DNA from 3 places in the Streptomyces sp. NPDC005799 genome. Region 1 is predicted to be linked to each of the others. Evidence: riboswitches for the same ligand, from Rfam matches in the RefSeq annotation. Region 1 holds a riboswitch; each other region holds the start of a gene.
What was found. A riboswitch is a leader RNA that binds a small molecule or an ion and turns the genes downstream of it on or off. The one in region 1 is predicted to bind thiamine pyrophosphate.
Positions count from the first base shown of each region.

Region 2: it holds a riboswitch for thiamine pyrophosphate, as region 1 does, so the genes downstream of both, thiO (glycine oxidase ThiO) here and ABZ453_RS11365 (thiamine ABC transporter substrate-binding protein) in region 1, are expected to answer to the same signal.
Region 3: it holds a riboswitch for thiamine pyrophosphate, as region 1 does, so the genes downstream of both, thiC (phosphomethylpyrimidine synthase ThiC) here and ABZ453_RS11365 (thiamine ABC transporter substrate-binding protein) in region 1, are expected to answer to the same signal.

Region 1 covers NZ_JBEXXQ010000009.1:82,993-90,046, forward strand. The annotation lists gene ABZ453_RS11350 (SRPBCC family protein) at 1-109, shown strand, start outside; gene ABZ453_RS11355 (hypothetical protein) at 276-401, shown strand; gene rlmN (23S rRNA (adenine(2503)-C(2))-methyltransferase RlmN) at 565-1,671, shown strand; TPP riboswitch at 1,694-1,801, shown strand; gene ABZ453_RS11365 (thiamine ABC transporter substrate-binding protein) at 1,798-2,883, shown strand; gene ABZ453_RS11370 (iron ABC transporter permease) at 2,943-4,544, shown strand; gene ABZ453_RS11375 (ABC transporter ATP-binding protein) at 4,545-5,564, shown strand; gene ABZ453_RS11380 (maleylpyruvate isomerase family mycothiol-dependent enzyme) at 5,590-6,378, shown strand; gene ABZ453_RS11385 (LAETG motif-containing sortase-dependent surface protein) at 6,441-7,054, opposite strand, start outside.
Region 2 covers NZ_JBEXXQ010000002.1:80,855-87,908, reverse strand. The annotation lists gene ABZ453_RS02395 (hypothetical protein) at 1-150, opposite strand, end outside; gene metF (methylenetetrahydrofolate reductase [NAD(P)H]) at 207-1,130, opposite strand; gene thiE (thiamine phosphate synthase) at 1,239-1,895, opposite strand; gene ABZ453_RS02380 (Rv2175c family DNA-binding protein) at 2,051-2,422, opposite strand; gene ABZ453_RS02375 (FAD-dependent oxidoreductase) at 2,487-3,716, opposite strand; gene ABZ453_RS02370 (hypothetical protein) at 3,748-4,098, opposite strand; TPP riboswitch at 4,152-4,263, shown strand; gene thiO (glycine oxidase ThiO) at 4,261-5,415, shown strand; gene thiS (sulfur carrier protein ThiS) at 5,412-5,612, shown strand; gene ABZ453_RS02355 (thiazole synthase) at 5,616-6,410, shown strand; gene pknB (Stk1 family PASTA domain-containing Ser/Thr kinase) at 6,529-7,054, shown strand, end outside.
Region 3 covers NZ_JBEXXQ010000045.1:491-7,544, forward strand. The annotation lists gene ABZ453_RS35345 (helix-turn-helix domain-containing protein) at 372-1,172, shown strand; gene ABZ453_RS35350 (SsgA family sporulation/cell division regulator) at 1,271-1,708, shown strand; gene ABZ453_RS35355 (YibE/F family protein) at 1,786-3,273, opposite strand; TPP riboswitch at 3,345-3,534, shown strand; gene thiC (phosphomethylpyrimidine synthase ThiC) at 3,527-5,323, shown strand; gene ABZ453_RS35365 (cold shock domain-containing protein) at 5,414-5,668, opposite strand; gene ABZ453_RS35370 (NADP-dependent oxidoreductase) at 5,703-6,641, opposite strand; gene ABZ453_RS35375 (hypothetical protein) at 6,849-7,054, opposite strand, start outside.

The DNA of each region.
Region 1 (7,054 bases):
CCACGGCCTCGGCAAGGTGATGCTGCCCCTGTTCGTCCGCCCCCAGGTCCGCAAGGAACTGCCGCGCAACGAACGCCTGCTCAAGGACCGCCTGGAGCACACGTCCTAGCGTCGCTTCCCGGCCCTCGCTGCGAGGTGCAGACGTCCTTCAGCTCGTCGGCCGCCTTGTCGATCGCACGCGAGTCCGGGTTCTCGCCGGCGAGGACGGCCCTGTTGTAGTCGGCGACGGCCCGGTCCAGGTCCTGCACAGCCTTGTCGACCTTGCCGTCGCCAGTGTGGTCACCGATGCTGTCGAGTTCTTCTCGGTGGTGTCGATGGACTCGCCGATCCGCGAGGGGCCGCTCGCCGCGGCCGACCCGGCCTCGTGGATCGCCCTCGGACTGCCCGCGATCGTGTCGTAGCCGCGCACGCAGCCCGGCGCCCTGGCCGGCTCGATGTCGAGGTCTCCACCATCCCGGCGCCTCCCCTGCCCCACGAGGGAACCCGCCCCTGTATCGGAGGCGGAGTGGGCTACACCTCAGCTGTCCCGGGCCACCCGGTTCGATCTGCGACACTGGTTGAGCCATGCCTAAGCCCGGAGAACTTACTTTCGTCGCCCCCCGCGGAGCTCAGAAGCCGCCGCGGCATCTTGCCGATCTCACTCCTGCCGAGCGCAAGGAGGTCGTTGCCGAGGTCGGGGAGAAGCCGTTTCGTGCCAAGCAGTTGTCGCAGCACTACTTCGCGCGGTACGCGCACGACCCCGCGGAGTGGACCGACATCCCGGCCGCGGCGCGCCCCAAGCTGCGGGAGGCGCTGCTTCCCGAGCTGATGACCGTCGTACGGCATCTGTCGACCGACCAGGGGACCACCCGCAAGACGCTGTGGCGGCTGTTCGACGGGACGCTCGTCGAGTCGGTGCTGATGCGGTACCCGGACCGGGTGACCATGTGCATCAGCTCGCAGGCGGGGTGCGGGATGAACTGCCCGTTCTGCGCCACCGGGCAGGCCGGGCTGGACCGGAATCTGTCGACCGCCGAGATCGTGCACCAGATCGTGGACGGGATGCGGGCGCTGAGGGACGGAGAGGTCCCGGGCGGGCCCGCGCGGCTGTCCAACATCGTCTTCATGGGGATGGGGGAGCCGCTCGCCAACTACAAGCGAGTGGTCGGAGCCATTCGCGCGCTCACCGACCCCGCCCCCGACGGGCTCGGGCTCTCGCAGCGCGGGATCACCGTGTCGACGGTCGGGCTCGTGCCCGCCATCCATCGCTTCGCCGACGAGGGCTTCAAGTGCCGGCTCGCGATCTCGCTGCACGCCCCCGACGACGAGCTGCGTGACACCCTCGTCCCCGTGAACACGCGCTGGAAGGTGCGGGAGGTGCTCGACGCCGGGTTCGAGTACGTGGAGAAGAGCGGGCGACGGCTGAGCATCGAGTACGCGCTCATCCGGGACATCAACGACCAGGCGTGGCGGGGTGACCGGCTCGGGCGGCTGCTCAAGGGCAAACCCGTGCACGTCAACCTCATTCCGCTGAACCCGACCCCGGGCTCGAAGTGGACCGCCTCCCGGCCCGAGGACGAGAAGGCCTTCGTCGAGGCCATCGCCGCGCACGGTGTACCGGTGACCATCCGGGACACCCGAGGTCAGGAGATCGACGGGGCCTGTGGACAGCTGGCGGCCACCGAGCGGTAACCTTTGCCCGTACGTACACCTTCATATCCGACAGGGGAGCGCCACAGCGCTGAGAGTGCGGCAATCGGGCCGCAGACCCTCTGAACCTCGCCCAGGTCATTCTGGGTAGGAAGTTCGGTCATCACCGTGAACACCAAGAAGTACTGTGCTGCCGTCATAGGCCTCGGCTGTGGCCTCGGCATGCTCACGCTGTCCGCCTGCGGCTCCTCAGGCAGCGGTTCCTCCGCCGACTCCAAGACCGTCACCCTGGTCAGCCACGACTCCTGGGCCGTCTCGAAGAGCGTCCTCGCCGACTTCGAGAAGCAGTCCGGCTACAAGGTCCACGTCCTCAAGGACGGAGACGCCGGGCAGGCCGTCAACAAGGCCATCCTGACGAAGGACAACCCCCAGGGCGACGTCTTCTTCGGCGTTGACAACACCCTGCTCTCCCGGGCCCTCGACAACGGACTGTTCCAGTCGTACGAGGCGAAGGGCTCCGACCGGATCAAGCCGCAGTACCGGGTCGACCAGGACAAGCACCGGGTCACGCCCATCGACTCCGGCGACATCTGCGTCAACTACGACAAGGCCTACTTCAGCAAGCACCAGCTGACCCCGCCGCAGTCCTTCGACGACCTGGTCAAGCCCGAGTACAAGAACCTCCTCGTCACCGAGAACGCCGCCACCTCCTCGCCCGGCCTCGGCTTCCTGCTCGGCTCCGCCGCGAAGTACGGCGATGGGGGCTGGCAGGGCTACTGGAAGAAGCTCAAGGCCAACGGCGTCAAGGTCGTCGACGGCTGGGAGCAGGCCTACAACGAGGAGTTCTCCGGCTCGGCCGGCGGCAAGAAGGCCAAGGGGGACCGGCCGCTCGTCGTCTCCTACGCCTCCTCGCCGCCCGCGGAGGTCGTCTATGCCGACCCGAGGCCGAAGACCGCGCCGACCGGAGTGTCGTACGGCACCTGCTTCCGGCAGATCGAGTACGCGGGACTGCTCAGCAACGCGCACAACAGCAAGGGCGGCAAGGCGTTCATCGACTTCCTGGTGACCAAGGAGTTCCAGGAGGACATGCCGCTCAACATGTTCGTCTACCCGGTGATCGAAGGGGCCGCGGTGCCCAAGGAGTTCACCGAGTACGGTCCCGCCGCCAAGAACCCCGAGACGATGGCTCCCGCGAAGATCGCCGCCAACCGTGACCAGTGGGTCAAGTCGTGGACGTCACTCGTACTGAAGTAGCCCCGACCGAAGCGGCCCCGCGCAGGACCCGGCAGGGGAACGCGGCGCGTTACGGGCTCATGGCCGTGCCCGTCGCGTTCTTCGCACTGTTCTTCGCCTGGCCCGTCGCCGCGATCGTCGCGCGCGGGCTGAAGGTCGACGGGGCGTGGCGGCTCGGGCGGATCGCGGACGTCGTCACCCAGTCCGACATCCGGCACGTCCTGTGGTTCACCACCTGGCAGGCGCTCGCCTCAACAGCGCTCACCCTCCTGGTCGCCCTTCCCGGCGCCTACGTCTTCGCGCGCTTCGACTTCCCGGGCCGACAGGTGCTGCGGGCCGTCGTCACCGTCCCCTTCGTCCTGCCGACGGTCGTCGTCGGAACGGCCTTCCTCGCGCTCGTCGGACGCGGCGGACTGCTCGACCAGTTGTGGGGCGTACGGCTGGACACGACCGTGTGGGCCATCCTGCTGGCGCACGTCTTCTTCAACTACGCGGTCGTCGTACGGACCGTGGGCGGACTGTGGGCGCAACTGGACCCGCGGCAGGAGGAGGCCGCGCGGATGCTGGGCGCGTCCCCGCTGCGCGCCTGGCGCAGGGTCACCCTGCCCGCCCTCGCGCCCGCCGTGGCCGCCGCCGCGCTGATGGTGTTCCTCTTCACCTTCACGTCCTTCGGCGTCGTCCAGATCCTCGGCGGGCCCACCTTCTCCACCCTGGAAGTCGAGATCTACCGGCAGACCTCCGAGATCTTCGACCTGTCCACGGCCGCCGTGCTCACGATCGTCCAGTTCCTGGCCGTCGGCGCGATCCTCGCCGTGCACGCCTGGACGGTACGGCGGCGGGAGAGCGCCCTGCGGCTCGTGGACGCGTCCGTGACGGCCCGGCGGCCGCGCGGGACGGCCCAGTGGGCGCTGCTGGCCGGAGTCCTCTTCACCGTCGCCGTCCTGCTCCTGCTGCCGCTCGCCGTGCTGGTGCAACGGTCGCTGGACGCGCCGGACTTCCGCTACTACCGGGCGCTGACCAGCGAGACCGGCGACACCTTCCTCGTCCCGCCGATCGACGCGATCGGCAACTCACTGCAGTACGCCCTCGCCGCGACCGCCATCGCCGTCGTGATCGGCGCTCTGGCCGCCGCGGCCCTCGCCCGCCGGGACGCCGGACGACTGGTGCGCGGCTTCGACGCGCTGCTGATGCTGCCGCTCGGCGTCTCCGCGGTGACCGTCGGCTTCGGCTTCCTGATCGCCCTGGACAAGCCCCCGCTGGACCTGCGCCAGTCCTGGATCCTGGTGCCGCTCGCACAGGCGCTGGTGGGCGTGCCGTTCGTCGTACGGACCATGCTGCCGGTGCTGCGGGCCGTGGACATCCGGCTGCGGGAGGCGGCGGCCGTGCTCGGGGCCTCGCCCTGGCGGGTGTGGCGGGAGGTCGATCTGCCCCTGGTGCGGCGGGCGTTGCTGGTCGCGGCCGGGTTCGCCTTCGCCGTGTCGCTGGGGGAGTTCGGGGCGACCGTGTTCATCGCACGGCCCGACAACCCGACCCTGCCAGTCGCCGTGGCGCGGCTGCTCGGGCGGCCCGGGGACCTCAACTACGGCCAGGCGATGGCCCTTTCGACGATCCTGATGGTGGTGTGCGCGGTGGCGCTGCTGGTGCTCGAGCGGCTCCGTACCGACCGGACCGGGGAGTTCTAGATGCTGCTGAGCCTGGAAGAGGCCACCGTCCGCTTCGGCGCGCGGGCCGTGCTCGACGCCGTCGGCCTCGAGGTCGCCGAGCACGAGGTGGTGTGCGTGCTCGGGCCCAGCGGCAGCGGCAAGTCCACGCTGCTGCGGGCGGTGGCCGGGCTGCAACCGCTGGACGCCGGGCGGGTGTTGCTCGACGGCCGCGACCAGGCCGGTGTGCCCGCGCACAAGCGTGGGGTCGGCCTGATGTTCCAGGACCACCAGCTCTTCCCGCAGCGGGACGTGGGCGGCAACGTCGCCTTCGGCCTGCGGATGCACGGGGCGCCGAGAAGCGAACAGCAGGACCGCGTACGGGAGTTGCTGGAACTCGTCGGGCTGCCCGGCGCCGAGCGGCGGGCCGTGGGCGCGCTGTCCGGCGGTGAGCAGCAGCGCGTGGCGCTCGCCAGGGCCCTCGCGCCCCGGCCGCGGCTGCTGATGCTGGACGAGCCGCTCGGTCAGCTCGACCGCTCGCTGCGGGAGCGGCTGGTCGTCGAACTCCGGGAGCTGTTCGGCCGGTTGGGCACCACTGTGCTCGCCGTGACGCACGACCAGGGAGAGGCCTTCGCGCTCGCCGACCGGGTGGTGGTGATGCGGGACGGACGGATCGCCCAGTCCGGTACACCGCTGGAGGTCTGGCAGCGGCCGGCGGACGAGTTCGTGGCCCGGTTCCTCGGCTTCGAGAACGTGGTCGAGGGCACGGTCGCGGGGGAGGCCGCGGACACGCCCTGGGGCAAGGTCCCGGTGCCCGAGGACGCCCCCCAGGGCACCCGCGGTCTCCTGGTCCGCCCCGTCGGCGTCCGGCTCGTCCCCGCCGACGAGGGCCTGCGCTGCACGGTCGCCGCCCGCACCTTCAAGGGCACCCATGTCGCCGTACGTCTCCAGCCCGAGGACGCGCCCCGCCTGGAGGCGGCGTGCGCGCTGCGGGAGGCGCCGGAGGTCGGGGACGTGGTCGGCGTGGAGTTCGACGCGGCGGAAATCGTGGTGCTGGGCTGATCGGGTCGCGCATAGGGTGCGGTCCATGACCTTGCTTGCGTACGACCGCTACTGCGACGAGATAGCCCACCAGGTGGCCGAGTTGAGGACCGTGGTGACCTCCGGCGCCGATCTGTCCGCGAAGGTGCCCACCTGCCCCGACTGGACCCTGGAACAGCTCGTCCTGCACATGGGCGGGGTGCTGCGCTGGGTGGAGGTGCTGGTCAGGACCCGGGCCGAGGAGGATGTCCGGGACGAGGACATTCCCCGCGGCGACGGCCCGGAGACCACGGGCGACGCCGCCGAACTCGATGCCTGGCTCGCGGAGGCCGGTGACCTGGTCGTCCGCGCGCTCCGGGAGGCCGGTCCGGACGCCAAGGTGTGGTCGTGGGCCGGAATGCTCGGCTCCGGCTTCTGGGCGCGCCGGATGACCCACGAGATCACCGTCCACCGCGCGGACGCCACCCTGGCCGCCGGACTGCCCTACGAGGTCGCGCCCGACATCGCCGCTGACGCGATCGACGAGTGGTTGCAACTCGTGGGGCCGGCGGGCGAGCGCGGGGAGATGGAACGGCCGCTCGCCGCCGGGCGCAGCCTGCACCTCCACGCGACCGACACGGCACCCGAGTTGCGCGCCGAGTGGCTGGTCGAAGGGACCGAGCAGGGCGTCACCTGGCGCCGTGGGCACGAGAAGGCCGATGTCGCCCTGCGCGGACCGCTCACCTCCCTGCTCCTTGTCTTCTACCGCCGACTGCCGCTGGACGGTTCGGGGTTGGAGGTCCTCGGTGACCGGCAGTTGCTCGAATTCTGGCTGGAACGGGCGACGTTCGGCTGAACGACGAAGGCCCGTCCCCCGGGGATACGGGGACGGGCCTTCGCGATGGTGCTGGTGAGGCGTCAGCGGCCGCTGTTGGCCCCACGACGGCGCATGCCGAAGAAGACGGCACCGCCGCCGACGACGACGAGGGCGCCCGCGACACCGGCGATCAGGCCGGTGTTGGAGTTCGCACCGGTCTCGGCGAGGTTGGAGTCACCGGCCGCCGGGGACGGGGCGTTGGACGACGTGGTCGCCGGAGCGGTGCTGTCCGAGGCCGACGCGGTCGGGGTCGGGGTCTCCGAGGCCGGGGTGGTGGCCGGGGGAGTCGTGGCGGGCGCCGTGGTGGCCGGCGCCGTGGTCTCGCCCTTCGAGCAAGCCTCGGACGGGGTGGTCACGTTCGGCTTGATGTCCTTGTCGAACTTGAACTTCTCGGTGTCGACCGTGACGTGGACGCGGTACTCCGCGTTCGGCTTCCAGTCCTCGTCGAACGTGACAGGCGTGCCCGCGGCCGAGCCCTTGACGGTCTGCGGCTGGCCGACCGGAGTCTCGTTGCCGGCCGGACCCTCGAGGAACACCGTGATGGTGGCAGTCTGGCCGGAGGCGTCCTTGTCGGTGACGGTGATGACGCCCTTGCTGCCGTCGCAGGAAGCTGCGGCGGAGAAGTCCCGGATGTTGCACGCGAGCGCGGAGCCCG
Region 2 (7,054 bases), on a different contig from region 1:
CGAGCCCATCAGCACCCCGGCGACCACGCCGAGGAAGCCGACGAACGCGAGCAGCCGCCAGCGCAGGCGCGCCTTGTACTGCAGCAGCACTTCGCCCAGCAGCCACAGCGCGACGATGCCGAACGCGGTGTAGAGGACCGTCCAGCCCATGTACGCCCCTCTCCCAGTGACCGCTACGCAGTGTGTCGTATACCCGTGCGGCCGGTCTAGGCCCGCGGGGGGTGGTGCAGGCCCAGGTTCTCGTAGATTTCCAGCGATGCCGTGGAGTTGTTGAGCGTGATGAAGTGCAGTCCGGGCACTCCCTCGGCGAGCAGTCGCGCGCAGAACTCCGTGGCGAATTCGATGCCAATGGAGCGTACAGCGACCGGATCGTCTTTTGCTGTGAGGATCCGCTCTTTCAGGGCGGACGGGATGTGAGCGTTGCTGAGCTGTGGCAACCGCTCCAGCATCTTCACACTCGTCACCGGCATCACCTCGGGGATGACCGGGGTCTCGCAGCCCGCCGTCGCGACCCGGTCGCGCAGCCGCAGATACGACTCGGGCTGGAAGAACATCTGGGTGATGGCGTAGTCGGCGCCGGCCCGGCACTTGTCGACGAAGCGGGTCACGTCGGCGTCCCAGTCGGCGGAGCGCGGGTGCATCTCCGGGAAGGCCGCCACGCCGACGCAGAAGTCGCCCGACTCCTTGATGAGCTGGACGAGTTCGGCGGCGTAGGTCAGGCCGTGCGGGTGCGGCACCCACTCGCCCATGGGGTCGCCGGGCGGGTCGCCGCGCACGGCGAGGATGTTGCGGATCCCGGCGTCGGCGTACTGGCCGATGATGTTGCGCAGTTCGGCGATGGAGTGGTTGACCGCGGTGAGGTGGGCGACCGGGGTGAGGGTGGTGTCCGCGACGATCTGCTGGGTCTCCTTGACGGTGCCCGCGCGGGTGGAGCCGCCGGCGCCGTACGTCACGGAGACGAAGTCCGGGGCGACCGCCTCTACCCTCCGGAGCGCACTCCACAGGTTGCGCTCGCCCTTGGGCGTCTTGGGTGCCGAGAACTCGAAGGAGTACGTCGTCCTGCCCGTGGCGAGCATGTCACGCACAGTGCGTGCGCGGTCCGTCCTGGTGGATGCGGTTCCGAGGGCCATACCCGCAGGTTAACCAGGGGGGCGCGGTCCCCCAACCGAGTCCCGGGAATTTGCCCGAATTGCCACCCTGCTGTCCACCCCTTGGACACCCGGCCGGACACACCCCCGTTACTGCTGCCGCAGCCGCTTGGCGAACTCCGCCGCGGCGGCTCCCGGATCGTCCGCCTCGGTGATCGCGCGGACCACCACGACCCGGCGGGCGCCGGCCTCCAGCACCTCGTCGAGGTTGCCGAGGTCGATCCCGCCGATGGCGAACCAGGGGCGGTCGGTGTCCAGGGCGGCGGTGTACCGGACCAGACCGAGGCCGGGGGCGTGACGGCCGGGTTTGGTGGGGGTGGGCCAGCACGGGCCGGTGCAGAAGTAGTCGACGCCGTCCTGGACGGCGGCCGCCTCGGCCTCCGCCTCCGCGTGCGTGGAGCGGCCGATGAGGACGTCGTCCCCGAGGATCGCGCGGGCGGCGGGCACCGGGAGGTCGCCCTGGCCGAGGTGGAGGACGTCCGCCGCGGCGGCGTGGGCGACGTCCGCGCGGTCGTTGACCGCCAGCAGCCGACCGTGCCGGGCGCAGGCCTCGGCGAAGACCTCCAGGTGCTCCAGTTCCTCGGCCGCCTCCATGCCCTTGTCGCGCAGCTGGACGATGTCGACCCCGCCGGCAAGCACGGCGTCCAGGAACTCCGGGAGGTCGCCTTGGCGCCTGCGGGCGTCCGTGCACAGGTAGACACGGGCGTCGGCGAGCCGGGCGCGGGCGGTGGTGGCGGCGATGGACATGCGAAGGTCCCCCGTGTCGTTCGTGGTCGGCGGCGTACGGGCCGGGGGCCGGGCGCCCGCGGCGTGGCTGCCGCGGGCCGCGCGGTGCCACGGCCGTGGCCCGGGCGGGCCCGGCCCGTACGCCGGACGGTGTTCGGATGATCAGCGCGTTCGGATCAGACGGCGAGCGCCTGGGCCCGGCGCTTCACCTCCGTGCCGCGATTCTCGCTCAGGGCCTGAGCGGGGGTGCCGGGCAGGCTCTCGTCGGGGGTGAAGAGCCACTCGAGCATCTCCTCGTCGGAGAAGCCGTCGTCCCGCAGGAGCGTCAGGGTCCCGGACAGGCCCTTGACGACCTTCTGCTCGGCCCCGTCGATGAAGGCGGCGGGGACGTGCAGCGCGCGGTTCTCACCTCGGCGTACGGCGATGAGCTGGCCCTCCTTGACCAGCTGCCGGACACGCGTCACCTCGACGCCGAGGATCTCGGCGATGTCGGGCAGGGTGAGCCAGGCGGGGACGAGAGCATCGATCTTTGCGTCAATCTCGGTCACGGGATTAAGCGTGCCATCCAGGACTGACAGTCGGAAGTCGGGGCCGTCCAACCAGGGCGGCGGATTAGGCCGTGGCCGCCTTGAGCGGGCGCGTGGGGTCGGCGAGGAGCCGGGGGTCCATCGGAGTGGCAGCCTCGATCAGGCGACGGCCCTGGGCCAGGTCGCGGGGCCTGCCCACGGCCAGCAGGGCGATCAGACGGGTCTCGCGCAGCCAGCAGACGGACCAGGACGGGCCCGAGGGGTCGCCGCGCCACAGGGTGGCGTCCGCGGAGGTGTGGTGGCCGGCGTACTGGACGAAGCGGCCGAACTGTTCGGACCAGAAGTACGGCACCGGGTCGTAGACGGCGGGCGGCGCCCCGGTGGCCGCGGCGATGATGTTCGCCGCGACCGTGCGCGGGCCCTGGAGGGCGTTGTCCCAGTGGTGGACGAGCAGGCGCTCGCCGTACCGGCCCGAGGGGAAGGAGGCGCAGTCGCCGACGGCGTGCACATCCGGTGCCGAGCTGCGCAGGTACGCGTCGGCCAGGACCTCGCGGTGGGCGCCCAGTTCGATGCCGGAGCCGGTGAGCCAGCCGGTGGCGGGGCGGGCGCCGATCCCGACCACCACCGCGCCCGCGGGCAGCCGCGAGCCGTCGTCGAGGACGACCTCGCCGGGTTCGACGCGCTCCACGCGCGCGTGGGTGCGCAGCACGGCGCCGGCGTCCTCGTACCAGGCGGCCATCGGCGCGGCCACCTCGGCGGGCAGGGCGCCCGCCAGCGGTCGGTCGGCGGCCTCCACGACGGTCACCGAGCAGCCGGCCTCGCGTGCGGCCGTGGCGAACTCGGCGCCGATCCAGCCCGCGCCGACGACGACGATGTCGTGCTGCCGGGCGAGCACCGGCCGCAGCCGCTCGGCGTCGTCCAGGGTGCGCAGCAGGTGCACGCCGGGCACGCCCTCCGCGCCCGGCAGCCGGACGGGTTCGGCGCCGGTGGCGAGGACCAGGACGTCGTACGGGACGGGCCCGGCCTCGGTGTTCAGTTCGTGGTCGTCCGGGCGCACGCCGAGCGCCTCGCGTCCCAGCAGGAGTTCGATGCCGAGCGCCTCGAAGTCGACGTCGAAGGCGGAACCCTCCGACTTGCCGAGCAGGACGGCCTTCGACAGCGGCGGACGGTCGTAGGGCTGGTGGGGCTCGGCACCGATCAGGGTGACGGTGCCCCGGAAGCCCTGTTCGCGCAGGGCGACGGCGGTCTGTACACCGGCCATGCCCGCGCCGACCACGACCACCCGTCGCTGCGACTGCGTCGTCTGCTCGCTCACCTGATCACCATAGACACTGACTATCCGTCAGTCAGCGGTCGTGTTGAGTGACCTGCTCCACAACACTGGTCCCGCGGCCCGGCTGCGACTCCCACTCCCAGGTCTCCTCCAGCCGCAGCCGGCCGTCCGGCAGTCCGACGACCGTGGACACGCAGTGCCCCGAGGACGTCGTCCCGTCGTGCGTGAGCTGCACGTACCGGAAGTCGAGCCGGTCTCCCGACCGGGTACCCACCAGATGCCCGCGTACGACGTCGCCGCCCGCGTACTCGGCCCAGATCTCCCCGTCCCGCTCGTGGTACGTGAAGCGGGTGCCGGTGCCCACCTGACCTGGGGCCTGGTCGGCGACGGGGGCGAGGACGAGGCCGTCCAGCGAGCGGGGCACGGCGGGAGGCTCCCTTACAGCGGCGTCGGGGATCGGGCTAGGGTGGCCACCGTACAAGCACTCGCGGGAGCCCGGACGCACCGGGCTGAGAGGGAGGCTGGCGGCCTCCGACCGTACGAACCTGATCCGGGTCATGCCGGCGAAGGGAGGGGCTGGACGCCCATGCCGTCACGTACGTCAGACGTCCTCGTCGTCGGGGGCGGGATCATCGGCCTGGTCACGGCCTGGCGGGCCGCACAGCGCGGGTTCGCGACCGCCGTGGTGGACCCGGAGCCGGGCGGCGGGGCGGCCCAGGTGGCCGCCGGGATGCTGGCCGCCGTCACCGAACTGCACTACGGCGAGCAGACCCTGCTCGGCCTCAACCTGGAGTCGGCGCGCCGTTACCCGGACTTCGCGGCCGAGCTCGGCGAGCTCACCGGGGACGACCTCGGTTACCGCCGGTGCGGCACCCTCGCCGTCGCCCTGGACGCCGACGACCGCGCCCACTTGCGCGAACTGCACGCCCTGCAGCGGCAGTCGGGACTGGAGTCAGAGTGGTTGTCCGGGCGCGAGTGCCGGCGCCTGGAGCCGATGCTCGCGCCGGGCGTGCGCGGGGGGCTCCGGGTCGACGGCGACCATCAGATCGACCCGCGGCGCCTGGCACGTGCGCTGGTGGCCGCGTGCGAGCACGCGGGCGTGGTCTTCCACCGCGGCTGGGCCGAGCGTCTGAGGGTCGCGGGCGAGCGGGCCGCCGGCGTCACCACGGCCGACGGCACCGAACTGGGCGCGGGCCAGGTCGTGCTGGCCGCCGGCAGCCTCAGCGGACGGCTCCCGGGCGTCCCGGACGACGTCCTGCCGCCCGTACGGCCCGTGAAGGGGCAGGTGCTGCGGCTGACCGTGCCGAAGCGGTACGCGCCGTTCCTGAACCGCACCGTGCGCGCCGTGGTGCGCGGCAGCAGCGTCTACCTGGTGCCGCGCGAGAATGGCGAGCTGGTCGTCGGCGCGACCAGCGAGGAACTGGGCTGGGACACCACGGTCACCGCGGGCGGCGTGTACGAACTGCTGCGCGACGCGCACGAGCTGGTCCCCGGCATCACCGAACTGCCGCTGACGGAGACCCGCGCGGGCCTGCGCCCCGGCTCCCCCGACAACGCGCCGCTGCTCGGGCCCACGCAGCTGCCGGGCCTGCTCCTGGCGACCGGCCACTACCGCAACGGCGTGCTGCTCACGCCGGTCACCGGCGACGCGATGGCGCACGTCCTGACCACCGGTGAACTCCCCGACGAGGCCCGTCCGTTCACCCCGAGGCGCTTCGCGCGCGTGGAGCAGCCGGTATGAACGTCTCCGTCAACGGAGAGCCGCGCGAGTTCGCCCCCGGCACGGCTCTCGACACCGTCGTCAAGACCCTCACCCCGGCGCCCTCCGGCGTGGCCGCCGCCCTCAACGAAACCGTCGTCCCGCGCGCGCAGTGGCCGTCGACGTCCCTCTCCGAGGGGGACCGCGTCGAGGTGCTCACCGCCGTCCAAGGAGGCTGACCCATGGCCGACGACCCTCTTGTGATCGGCGGTACGTCCTTCTCGTCCCGCCTGATCATGGGCACCGGGGGCGCCCCCAGCCTGGAGGTGCTCGAGCGGGCGCTGGTGGCGTCCGGCACGGAGCTGACGACGGTCGCGATGCGCAGGGTGGAACCCTCCGTGCACGGTTCCGTGCTGTCCGTCCTGGAGAGGCTCGGCATCCGCGTGCTGCCGAACACGGCGGGCTGCTTCACCGCCGCAGAGGCCGTGCTGACCGCCCGCCTGGCACGCGAGGCACTCGGCACCGACCTGGTCAAACTCGAGGTGATCGCCGATGAGCGCACCCTGCTGCCGGACCCGATCGAGCTGCTGGACGCCGCCGAGACCCTTGTCGACGACGGCTTCACCGTGCTGCCGTACACCAATGACGACCCGGTGCTCGCCCGCCGCCTGGAGGACGTCGGCTGCGCGGCGGTCATGCCGCTCGGCTCGCCCATCGGCTCCGGGCTCGGCATCCGCAATCCGCACAACTTCCAGCTGATCGTCGAGCACGCGCGCGTGCCGGTGATTCTGGACGCGGGCGCCGGTACGGCCTCGGACGCGGCGCTCGCGATGGAGCTGGGGTGCGCGGGTGTGATGCTCGCCTCGGCGGTGACGCGGGCGCAGGAGCCGCAGCTGATGGCCGAGGCGATGAAGCACGCCGTGGAGGCGGGCCGACTGGCGCGGCTCGCGGGGCGGATTCCGCGCCGGCACTTCGCCGAGGCGTCGTCCCCGGCGGAGGGGCTCGCCCGGCTGGATCCCGAGCGCCCCGCGTTCTGAACAGACATTCGAACGGATCCGGACGCCGGTGCGAGGTCCGTCACAGCTCGGCTGCAGTAACGCCCCGATCGCACCCGAACCAGCGGCCCTGTCCGTCACGGCTCGTACACTCACCTGCGTGGATACGACCCTTCAGGACCCTCTGGTCGGGCAGGTGCTCGACGGGCGCTACCGCGTGGACGCGCGGATCGCGGTCGGCGGGATGGCCACGGTCTACCGGGCCCTGGACACCCGCCTGGACCGCGTGCTCGCGCTGAAGGTGATGCACCCCGCGCTCGCGGCCGACGGCTCCTTCGTCGAGCGGTTCATCCGGGAGGCGAAGTCGGTCGCCCGGCTGGCCCACCCGAACGTGGTGCAGGTCTTCGACCAGGGCACCGACGGGTCGTACGTCTATCTCGCCATGGAGTACGTCGCCGGGTGCACCCTGCGTGACGTGCTGCGCGAGCGCGGGGCGCTGCAGCCGCGCGCCGCCCTGGACATCCTGGAGCCGGTGCTGGCCGCGCTCGGCGCCGCGCACCGGGCCGGGTTCGTGCACCGGGACATGAAGCCGGAGAACGTGCTCATCGGGGACGACGGCCGGGTCAAGGTCGCCGACTTCGGTCTGGTGCGGTCCGTGGACACGGTCACCAACACCACCGGCACCG
Region 3 (7,054 bases), on a different contig from region 1:
ACAGGAATCACCGGTTCCCTCGGGCGGGGGAAGTTTCCCGGACGGGCCGTCCCTGTGCGGTGGAGGGCGATTAGAGTCCGGAATCCGACGCGGGCAAGACCCCGCGGGCGGCGCACACCCCCTCCCGTGTCTCCCCGCACGGGCTGCCCCTCTCGCGCTTCGGGAGTGACCCCTTGGCCACGGTAGACACCGCAGTCACAGCCCCCTACGCACCCCCCACCTCGCCTCAGACGGCCGCCTCCCCGCCGGGTCGCCTCAGGCCCCCCGAACAGCCGGGCCCCTCCGCACAGAAGCGGGCGACGGCCGCCCCGGCATCGACGGCGGCTACGTCCACGGCCACCTCGCGGCCACGGTCCCGGACGCCGGAGGGGGTGCCGACCCCGCCGGGGAGGTGCCTACCGCCGCCCCCCACCACGCCACCCCAGCAGTCGACCCTGATCGGCTCCGTCCAGCGTGCGATGCGCCTGCTGGAATGCGTCGCCGGTCACGAGCACGGAGCCCCGGCCAAACAACTGGCCCGCGAGACCGGTCTGGCGCTGCCCACGGCGTACCACCTGCTGCGCACCCTGGTGCACGAGGGCTATCTGCGCCGGGACAAGGGGTTGTTCTTCCTCGGCGACGCGGCCGAGCGGCTGGGCAGCAGGGGGGCGCAGGAGAAACGTCGCAGCACGATGGTCGACGCGCTCGCCAGCTGGCGGGACGCGATCGGGGTGCCGGTGTACTACGCCGTGTACCGGGACGGCGAGATCGAGGTCATGTGCGTCTCCGACACCCCGGGCAACCCGGCGGTCGAGGAGTGGGCCGACTTTCGTGAGACCGGGCACGCGCACGCGGTCGGACAGTGCCTGCTGTCCCAGCTGGACGAGGAGGCGCGTCGCGATCATCTCGACCGCTATCCCGTGCAGGCCATCACTCCGTACACGGTGCGCGACAGTCACACCCTGTTGCGGCGGCTCGAGCGGACAGGTCGGATGGAGCCGGTCACCGAGCGCCAGGAGTACGCGCTGGGGACGGTGTGCGCGGCGGTCCCGATCACCATCGGTACGACAGCAGCGACGGTGGCCATCTCCCTGCCCGCGCATCAGGCCGACCGTGTGCCGGCGGCGGCGCGGCAACTGCAGAACGAGATCGGGCGCCTGCTGGGGTCACTGGCGCTCTCTATCAGCATCTGAAAACTCACTCCTTGTGATCTGTCGCTCACTTTCAGCAAGATGCCTGCAGTGTCAGGGGATCATTCCCAGCCATTCGGCTTCATATGACGGGGTAGGCGATGCGCGAGTCCGTACAGGCAGAGGTCATGATGAGCTTCCTCGTCTCCGAGGAGCTCTCCTTCCGTATCCCGGTCGAGCTGGGGTACGAGACGTGTGATCCCTATGCCGTTCGGCTGACCTTCCATCTGCCGGGCGATGCCCCGGTGACCTGGGCGTTCGGCAGGGAGTTGCTGATCGACGGGGTGGGCAGGCCGTGCGGTGAGGGCGATGTGCGGGTGTCGCCCGCCGAGGTGGACTCGCTGAGCGAGGTGCTGATCCGGCTTCAGGTGGGCGGTGACCAGGCGCTGTTCCGTTCGTCGACGGCGCCGCTCATCGCGTTCCTGGACCGCACGGACAAGCTGGTGCCGCTCGGCCAGGAGGGAGCGCTCGCCGAGTTCGACGCCCATCTGGACGAGGCGCTGGACCGCATCCTGGCGGAGGAGCAAAGCGCCGGGTGAGGCCTGCGCGCGGGGGCGGCCGGAACGGAACGCAGTAACGCTTCTTCCGCTGACGCGTGCACCCCTGGGCCTCGTCCTCAGTGCTTGCGTCGTCGGCCCTTCCCCGTGCGGGCCGCAGGCGGTGCGATGCCGGCCGTTGCCGTCCCTGGTCCCGTCTCCCGTGACGGTCGGTCGGCCGAGACAACCAGCGCCGCCAGCAACGTCGTGACCGGGACCGAGGCGACCAGCCCGATCGATCCCACGAGCGTGCGCACGATCTCCTCCGCCACCAGCTCGCTGTTGGCCACCGTGCCCACACTGCTCTGCGCGATGGAGAAGAGCAGCAGCAGGGGCAGCGCGGCACCGGCGTAGGCGAGGACCAGGGTGTTGACGACGGACGCGATGTGGTCGCGGCCGATGCGGATGCCGGCGCGGTACAGCCCGCGCCACCCCGTCGAGGGGTTGGCCTCGTGCAGTTCCCAGACCGCCGAGGTCTGAGTGACCGTCACATCGTCGAGGACACCGAGCGAGCCGATGATGACGCCCGCGAGCAGCAGACCGCTCATGTCGATCGACGGATACAGGCCGTGGATCAGGCCGGTGTTGTCGTCGGTGTTCCCGGTGAGCGCCGCCCAGCCGATGAACAGCGAGCCGAGGAAACCGATCAGCACCAGCGAGATCAGTGTGCCGAGCACCGCCACGGACGTACGGGCCGACAGCCCGTGGCACAGGTAGAGGGCGATCAGCATGATCGCGCTCGACCCGATCACCGCGACGAGCAGGGGATTCGAGCCCTGCAGGATCGCGGGCAGGATGAAGAAGTTCAGGATCAGGAAGCTGATGGCCAGCGCGACCAGCGCCATGACGCCCCGCAGCCGTCCGACGATCACGACGGCGAGCGCGAAGATGCCGGCCAGCAGAGCCATCGGGAACCGTCGGTTCACGTCGGCCACGGAGTACTGCAGGTCCTTGGGTGCCGAGGGCTCGTAGGCGGCCACCACCTTCTCGCCCTGGTGCAGTTGGCGCGACTGGTCGGGCTGGACGATCTCGGTGAACGTACGGCCCTTGTCCTTGCCGGTGTCGACCCGGATCGTCGCCTTCTTGCAGGTCCCCTTCTCCTGCTGCTGGGCGGAGGAACCCCCGGTGGTGGAGGTGTCGCCGAGCGAGCTCCCGCCCGAGGCGTTCACCGACTTGCAGCTCACGGAGACGACCCTGGTGACCGTCGCCTGCTGGGTCTGCCGGTCGAAGCCCACCCCGGTCCGCTGGTGCGACGGGGCGCCGCCCGGCCACAGCACCACGAGGCCGACGACCACGGCGGCGGCGAACGGGATGAGGACGGCCGCGATGACCTTGCGCAAATGCTGGGAGACGGGGGCGGCCGGACCATGGCTGTGACTGTGGCCGTGCCCGCTGTGGCTGCCCGCATCGTGCCCGTGCCCGCCATGGGCGCCCGCATCGTGCCCGTGTCCCGGCCCGCCGGGGGCTCCGGGGCCGTTACCGGGTTCGTGGCCGTCGGCCCCATGGATGCCGCCGTATCCCGGGCCGTGCCCAGGGGGCGGGTACGAGGGCTGGTGTGTCGTGGTCACCGGCAGATCATCCCAACAACGGCAGAGGGGCACTGTTCACCGCGCCACACATGACGCTAGCGTGGAGGCACCTTTGCACACGCGGGAGCTCGGAGCACCGGGCTGAGAGGGCGCTGACCTCCGTCCCAGCGATGTTTCACGTGGAACGTCAACGAAGTCGAGTGATGTTCCCCACGAAATGTCGGCAGACGGAAGCCGCTGCGTCGACCGCCGAACCTGTTACCGGGTAATGCCGGCGTAGGGAGTAGGTCTCATGACCAACAAGGACGCACGCACGCCTGCCTCCACGCAGTTCGACGGGGAGAACGGGAAGTCCATCGGCTGGCACAAGGCGTACATCGAGGGTTCGCGCCCCGATGTGCGGGTGCCGGTCCGTCAGGTGCACCTCACCAACGGGCAGTCGGTCACGCTGTACGACACCTCGGGCCCGTACACCGATCCGCTCACCGACACGGATGTCCGCAGGGGGCTCGCCCCGCTGCGCGAGAACTGGATCGTCGGTCGCGGGGACACAGAGGAGTACGCGGGTCGGCCCGTCCGTCCCGAGGACGACGGGGTCAAGCACACATCGCCCCGCGGCGGTCTGCGCAACCTCGACGCCGTCTTCCCGGGACGTCCGCGCCAGCCGAGGCGCAGCCGCGACGGCAAGGCGGTCACGCAGCTCGCGTATGCGCGCCGCGGCGAGATCACGCCCGAGATGGAGTTCGTGGCCTTCCGGGAGAACGTCTCACCGGAGGTCGTCCGCGAGGAGATCGCGGAGGGCCGGGCGGTTCTCCCCGCGAACGTCAACCACCCGGAGATCGAGCCGATGATCATCGGCAAGCGGTTCTTGGTGAAGGTCAACGCGAACATCGGCAACTCCGCTGTCACCTCCTCCATCGAGGAGGAGGTCGAGAAGATGACCTGGGCGACCCGCTGGGGCGCCGACACGGTCATGGACCTGTCCACGGGCCGCAACATCCACACCACCCGTGAGTGGGTGCTGCGCAACTCCCCCGTCCCCATCGGCACGGTGCCGCTCTATCAGGCGCTGGAGAAGGTCGACGGCCGGGCCGAGGAGCTGACCTGGGAGATCTACAAGGACACGGTCATCGAGCAGGCCGAGCAGGGCGTGGACTACATGACCGTCCACGCGGGCGTGCGCCTCCCGTTCGTCCCGCTCACCGCCCACCGCAAGACCGGCATCGTCTCGCGCGGCGGCTCGATCATGGCGGCGTGGTGTCTGGCGCACCACAAGGAGTCGTTCCTGTACGAGAACTTCGAAGAACTCTGCGAGATCCTCGCCGCGTACGACGTCACGTACTCGCTCGGGGACGGTCTGCGTCCCGGTTCGATCGCGGACGCCAACGACGAGGCGCAGTTCGCGGAGTTGCGCACGCTCGGGGAACTCAACCGGATCGCGAAGCGTTTCAACGTACAGACCATGATCGAGGGCCCGGGGCATGTCCCGATGCACAAGATCAAGGAGAACATCGACCTTCAGCAGGAGATCTGCGATGAAGCTCCGTTCTATACCCTCGGCCCGCTGACGACGGACGTCGCGCCGGCGTACGACCACATCACCTCCGGCATCGGTGCCGCGATGATCGCCTGGTGGGGTACGGCGATGCTCTGCTACGTCACTCCCAAGGAGCACTTGGGCCTGCCCAACCGCGACGACGTCAAGACCGGTGTCATCACCTACAAGATCGCCGCCCACGCGGCCGACCTTGCCAAGGGGCACCCCGGGGCGCAGGAGTGGGACGACGCGCTGTCCGACGCCCGCTTCGAGTTCCGGTGGGAGGACCAGTTCAACCTCGCCCTGGACCCGGACACGGCCCGCGAGTTCCATGACGAGACCCTCCCGGCGGAGCCGGCCAAGACGGCTCACTTCTGCTCGATGTGCGGGCCGAAGTTCTGCTCCATGAAGATCAGCCACACCATCACCGAGCGGTTCGGCGGTGAGGCGGCCGACGGGGCGTCGCAGGAGGAGATCGCGGAGGGGATGCTGCAGAAGTCCAAGGAGTTCGCGGCGAGCGGTAACAGGGTGTACCTGCCGATCGCTGACTGACCAACGCCGGAACGCCGTCCCGCCACCGACCCGGGACGGCGCTTCCTCCGCCGGGACCCGGCGTCTGCCAGTTCGCGGAATCGGGGTTCCTCAGTTCGCGGAATCGACGTCCCTCAGTTCGCGGAACCGGGTGTCCGTGAGTACCACGCGGACGGCCCGACAGTGCCAGCCGTCCTGCTCGCCGGCCTCCCACTCCAGGGCGACGACCTGGCCGACGGACAGAGAACGAAACTCCGGCATCTCGATCGCCGAGAAGTGCGCCCAGCAACCGCCGGGCGTCTCCGGGGAGTCGAGGATCCCCCAGCTCTCTTCGTCATGCCACACGCGCACGCTTGCACCGATCATCCGCGGACTCCAAGGAACGCTCTGCTCAAGGCCGTCATGGCACCAGGACGATCTTGCCGGTCGTCTGCCTGGTCTCGATCGCGCGGTGGGCCGCCGCCGCTTCGGACAGCGGGTAGGTGTCCTGGACCATCACCCGCAGCCGGCCCGTCTCGATGCGCTCGGTGATGTGTTCCAGCAGCGCCCCTGAGGGCGCGGCCGTGACCCAGACATACCGCAGGCCGCGGTCGGCGGCCTGGCGGTCGTCGGTTCCCGGATCGATCGACGCGCCGACGAGCAGACCGCCTGGCCGCAGCACGTCGAGGGAGTGTGGACCGTAGGAACCGCCCACCAGGTCGAGGACCACGTCCACGGGCGCCACGGCGGCCCGGAAGTCGGTGGCGGTGTAGTCGACCAGTTCGTCGGCGCCCAGTCGGCGCAGCAGGTCGTGACGGGCGGCCCGCGCGGTGCCGATGACGTGCGCCCCCAACTCCTTGGCCAGTTGCACCGCGACATGCCCGACGCCGCCGGCCGCCGCGTGGATCAGCACCCGGTCGCCCGGCTGGACCCCCGCCAGCACGGCCAGTGCCTGCCACGCGGTCACAGCCACCAGCGGCACGGCACCCGCGTGCACCAGATCGAGGTTCTTCGGCGCGAGGGCCAGCGCCTCGACCGGGGCGACGGTGAACTCGGCGTACGCTCCGTGCCGGCCGACCGCCAGCATGCCGTACACCGTGTCGCCGGGCACGAACCGCGTCACGCCCTCACCGACCCGCTCGACGACGCCGGCCACGTCGTTGCCCGGCGTCCACGGCAGGGTGAGCAGCTCCGGCACCCGGCCGGACCGCAGCACCGCGTCTCCCGGGTTGACCCCGGCACCGGCGACGCGGAGCAGCACCTCACCCGGACCGGGTTCGGGCACGTCGGTCTCCGTGTACACGAGCGCCTCGGGGCCGCCGAACGCGGACTGTACGACGGCATGCATGCGGGCGGACATCAGGTCTCCTCGTCAGATGGGCGTGGTGCGTCCATGATCGGCCCGCTCAATGCCCCGCGGAAGAACGCACTTGTGCGACATCGCGGCCGTACGGGCCGCCCACGCGCGATGCGGCGAACGCGTCGCCCGTGAGGCCGCCGACTGCGACCGACTGTCCGGCTTGCGCTCCTCCGAGGGGCTTCCGCGGTGGGAGGCGCAAGCCGGTGGTCACTCCGGCTGGTGTTCCGGGCCTCCGAAGTCCGGGCTGGTGTAGTCCGGGCTGGTGAAGCTCGGGCGGTGACCGCGTCCCGGGCCGTCGTCCGGGCTGGTGAAGCCCGGGCGGTCGTAACCGAGATGCGGGATGCGGTTGGTCGGAGCCTGCGGGGCGGGGTCGTGCAGGGCCGCCACCGTGCCCGGGTCGGCCAGTGCGTCGC